DNA from 2 places in the Lawsonibacter sp. OA9 genome. Region 2 is predicted to be linked to the other one. Evidence: riboswitches for the same ligand, from Rfam matches in the RefSeq annotation. Region 2 holds a riboswitch; the other holds the start of a gene.
What was found. A riboswitch is a leader RNA that binds a small molecule or an ion and turns the genes downstream of it on or off. The one in region 2 is predicted to bind lysine.
Positions count from the first base shown of each region.

Region 1: another riboswitch for lysine. It lies ahead of MCG44_RS11365 (Na+/H+ antiporter NhaC family protein); the one in region 2 lies ahead of asd (aspartate-semialdehyde dehydrogenase).

Region 1 covers NZ_JAKNTI010000022.1:2,097,759-2,100,148, forward strand. The annotation lists gene MCG44_RS11365 (Na+/H+ antiporter NhaC family protein) at 1-942, opposite strand, end outside; lysine riboswitch at 1,061-1,229, opposite strand; gene MCG44_RS11370 (PaaI family thioesterase) at 1,317-1,721, opposite strand; gene MCG44_RS11375 (rubrerythrin) at 1,859-2,390, shown strand, end outside.
Region 2 covers NZ_JAKNTI010000022.1:1,479,642-1,482,031, forward strand. The annotation lists gene MCG44_RS08295 (SpoIID/LytB domain-containing protein) at 1-492, opposite strand, end outside; lysine riboswitch at 559-738, shown strand; gene asd (aspartate-semialdehyde dehydrogenase) at 903-1,991, shown strand; gene dapA (4-hydroxy-tetrahydrodipicolinate synthase) at 2,045-2,390, shown strand, end outside.

The DNA of each region.
Region 1 (2,390 bases), 620 kb from region 2:
GCCGGAGAACAGGTCGCCGTTCTCTACGGCGTTCTTCTCGAATTTGGCCATGGGGCCGAAGTCTACCTTCATCAGCACCAGGCCCAGCATCATCACAATGGTGAGCAGGGCATAGAAGTTATAGGGGATGGCCCGAATAAACAGATTGAGGCCCTGACCGTCCTCGGCGAAGCCGGACACGGCGGCTGCCCAGGAGGAGATGGGCGCGATGATACATACCGGCGCGGCGGTGGCATCGATGATATAGGCCAGCTTGGCCCGGGACACGTTGTGCTTGTCGGTGATGGGCCGCATGACGCTGCCCACGGTTAAGCAGTTGAAGTAGTCGTCAATGAAGATCAGGCAGCCCAACAGGATGGATGCCAGTTGGGCACCGACCCGGGACTTGATGTTCTTCTTGGCCCACCGGCCGAAGGCGGCCGAACCGCCTGCCTTATTCATGAGACACACCATAGTGCCCAGAATGACCAGGAAGATGAGAATGCCCACATTGTAGCTGTCTGACAGGGAGGCCACGATACCGCCGCTGAACACGTGATTCAGCGTCCCCTCAAAGGAGAAATTGGAGTACAGCAGGCCGCCCACCAGGATTCCAATGAACAGGGAGGAGTACACCTCCTTGGTAATCAGGGCCAGGGCGATGGCGATGACCGGGGGCAGCAGGGACAGGGCGGTGTTGTAGGAGCTGCTGGGGGACTGGATATACCCCTCACCCCCACAGGTGGGACACACAAAGGTGCCGCCGCAGGCCTCACATTCAGCGTCAGTGCCCAGGCATACGGAACACCCGCCCGTAAGGCCGCAGTCGGGACACTCGATCATCTTGGTGCCCGATATCTCGGTGGGGTCGTCCGCCAGCACGGCAAAGCTGGTGGTGGCCAGGGCCAGCACCATCATCACCATGATGATCAGGCGCACAGGCCAGGATCTTCTCGTTCTCATTTCTTTTCCCTCCACATGATTCTCTCTCCGGGGCCGCAGCCCCCCGCGCAAACAAAAAAGCCACAGGCACGTCAAGCGCCCATGGCAAAGCCGGACGTCCCCAGGCGGACCCCAGGGACCTTCGGATAGCGCTCCACTTGTTCGTGACAGTCCGCAGGATATTCTCCTGCGGCCCAGGTTCGCCTCTCCAGGCAGAGAAGCCAGCCTTCGGCGGTACACCCTCTCCTGGGGACGGCTGCCTGGCCCTGTCCCACAGTACGCATGAGTACCGCGCCTCTATCCACTATTCATTTGGAATTGCAAGTATCCTACCACGGCCCTTCACTATTGTCAAGCCTCTTTCGAAAAAAAGCCCCTTCTTTTTCAATTTTCTATCAATCCATCATAAAAAAGGTGAAAGTGCCGGTGGCCACCACTACATCCTGGTCGTTGGTGAGCACCACCTGGATCACAGACAGGGTGCGGCCCATCTTCTTGGGCGTGGCTACACAGAATATCTTTTTTCCAGAGGCGGGGCGCAAAAATTCCATAGTGCTTCCCGCGGTGACGCAGACGCCGCCCTTGGAACAGGCGCAGCATCCCCCCACCGTATCGGCCAGGGTGGCCATTGCCCCTCCGTGGACATTCTTATGGGGATTGATGCTGTTAGGTCCCACCACCAGCTCCCCCTTGGCATAACCGGGCTCCACATGGGTCACGGTGATGCCGTTCTCATAGGAAAACTGGTGCGGCGTATTGACTGTGCGGAATATAAAATCGGTCCTCTCCTGGTCAGTCATGGAACCGCTCCTTTGCTCGTTGTCAGGGGACAGTGTATCACAAAAACATCTGTGGGGCAAGGCTGACGGGAAAAATTTCACCGATTTTCCCCCAAACGCATAGATTGGTAAGAACTCATACCCAAGGAGGAATCGCCATGGAAAAAAACTCGAACCCTGCCGCCCTGACTCCCCAGGGCGTGGACCAGGAGGCGTTTGACCGGGTATGGCGCCGTGTGATGCCCGATCAAGCGCAGAGCCCCATCGCCATAGGGCGGGCGGAAGTAGATGAGATCGCCCCCGCCGAAACCGCCCCCCAAGACCAGTGCGAGGCCGCGCCGGTCCCAGCCGAGACCCCGGTACAGCCCGCCGCTTCTCCTACGCCCCCTCCCCCGTCCCGCAGCAAAGCGGAGGAGGAACCCCCCTTCTGCCTCGGCAGCCAGTCCCAGGGGGAGGAACAGACGCTCGCCTCTCTCATGGACCTGGCCAAAGAAGGGGTCTTCATTGCCCAGGCCCTGGTCCGCAGGGGCGGAAGCTGCTCCAGGTCACTGAGCTGTCTGGCTGCCGACCACCGGCGGGCCCTGCGCCAGCTCTCTGCCGCCTACTTTCTCATCACCGGTCAGCGTTACCACCCACCGACTCCCTCTGTGGTCATTAACGCCTCTCTCCCCCTGGCCCTACGGGATCAGT
Region 2 (2,390 bases):
CCGAACCTGGTATTCTCCATCTATCCAGGCCACGAAGCCATCCTCATAGTCTTCCGCGTCCCGCCGTGCGTCCTCGTAGTCTCCATACCCGCTATCGATCAAAATATGATAGCAGCCCACCGCGATATTGCTGGTAATGGAGGAGGAGTAGGTAGTCTTGCCCAACGAGGCGTCCCGTCCATAGTAGAGGTTTTGTGTCTTAAGCACCGCCACCTGGTCAATGTCCTTCTCCGTCCGTCCCAGCTCAACGAAATCCATATTCCCGTCGTAGTAGCCGAAGCGGAAACCGGCGCCATACCCTGTATTATTTTGGAGGTGAGCGGCCTCCAGCTCTCCCGTTTCTACGTACTGGTACGAGGATGCCAGCCCTACACGGATCATAACCTCACCGTCACTGTTGGTTCTTACGGCCCATCCGGTGGGGACTGCCAGGGTTATTGCAAGTACAGCGGCGGCAAGCCGCATCCAATTTCTCCTCATGGTCTGCTCCATTTCTCCACTTCTGCGGTTTTGTACTATTGACACCGACCTTCAAACGTGATAGGATAGGGTCAAATTCTGCAAGATAGAGGTGCGGCTACATCAGTAGACATGGCCAGGGAGCCGGTTCCCGCTGATCCATGTTCAAAGGGGACGCCGCCGAAGAGCTGCTCTTCCGGTCAAGAGTTTGCTCTGGTCGTCTGGTTAACAGCCAGCCGACTGTCATCAGGGTCAGGCTGATGGAGAGCTGTCTGCTTTTGTGAATATTTTGCCGGTCGAGCAATTTGCTCTTAGTCGACATTATAGTACAAAATCAGCCGCTTGAAAAGCCGCTGATTTATTTTTTTCTTTTCCCTGGTCGACTCATCTATGTTCAGACTTTGTCATACCCTTATATAAGAGAGATTTGGAGGTTGCTTTACATGGAAAAGTATAAAGTAGGTATCATTGGCGGAACCGGTATGGTTGGTCAGCGTTTCATCACACTGATGGAGGGTCATCCCTGGTTCCAGCTTACAGTCATCGCAGCCAGCCCCCGTTCTGCTGGAAAGACCTATGAGCAGGCTGTCTCCGGACGTTGGGCCATGGAGAAACCCATTCCTGAAGAGGCCAAGGGCTTGGTTGTCATGGATGCTCAGGCCGACGTGGAGAAGATCGCCGGTCTGGTGGACTTCGTATTCTGTGCTGTTGATATGAAGAAGGATGAAATCCGCGCTTTGGAGGAGCGGTACGCCAAAGCCGAGTGTCCCGTGGTCTCCAACAACTCCGCCCACCGTTGGACCGATGACGTGCCAATGGTGGTCCCCGAGATGAATCCTCAGCATATTGAGATCATCCCCGCACAGCGCCGCCGCCTAGGCACCAAACGCGGCTTTATCGCCGTCAAGTCCAACTGCTCTATCCAGTCTTATGCTCCCGCCATCACCCCCCTGCTGAAGTACGGTGTGGAAAAGGTCCTGGTCTGTACCTATCAGGCCATCTCTGGCGCCGGCAAGACCTTTGAGCGTTGGCCCGAAATGGTCGATAACCTGATCCCTTATATCGGTGGCGAGGAGGAAAAGAGCGAGCAGGAGCCGTTGAAGATCTGGGGACGCATCGAGAACGATAAATTTGTCAAGGCGGATGGCCCCTCCATCACCGCCCAGTGTCTGCGCGTCCCAGTATCCGACGGACACACCGCCGCCGTATTTATCAAGTTTTCCGGTGAAAAGCCCTCCATCGAGCAGATCAAGTTAGACTGGGCCAATTTCAAGGGCAGAGCCCAGGAGCTGGAGCTTCCCTCCGCGCCCAAGCAGTTTATCCATTACTTCGAGGAGCCAGACCGTCCCCAGGCCAAGCTGGACCGTGAGCTGGAAGGCGGAATGGCGGTTTCCATGGGGCGGCTCCGTGAGGACACACAGTATGACTATAAGTTCGTGGGCCTGTCCCACAATACCCTGCGGGGTGCTGCAGGCGGCGCTGTCCTGTTGGCCGAGCTGCTGTGCGCCGAGGGCTATATCGATCATAGGTGAGCCAGGAGGTCACCCTCCTTACTTCCCGCATTTGAAGAAAGGGTGTATTGTTTATGAGAAGTCCTGTTTTTACCGGTTCCTGTCCCGCGCTGGTCACTCCCTTTGACCAAAACGGCAGCATCAACTACGACGCCTTCGGAAAGCTGATCGACGACCAGATCGCCGCCGGCGTGGATGCGGTGTGTGTCTGCGGCACCACTGGTGAGTCCGCTACCATGTCTATTCGTGAGCACATTGCCGCCGTGGAATTTTGTGTCAAGCGGGTAGATCACCGTGTCAAGGTCATCGCTGGTTCCGGCAGCAACGACACCTCTGCCGCCGTCTACCTGTCCCAGCACGCACAGGATTCCGGTGCAGATGCCCTGCTCCACGTCACCCCCTATTATAACAAGGCAAGCC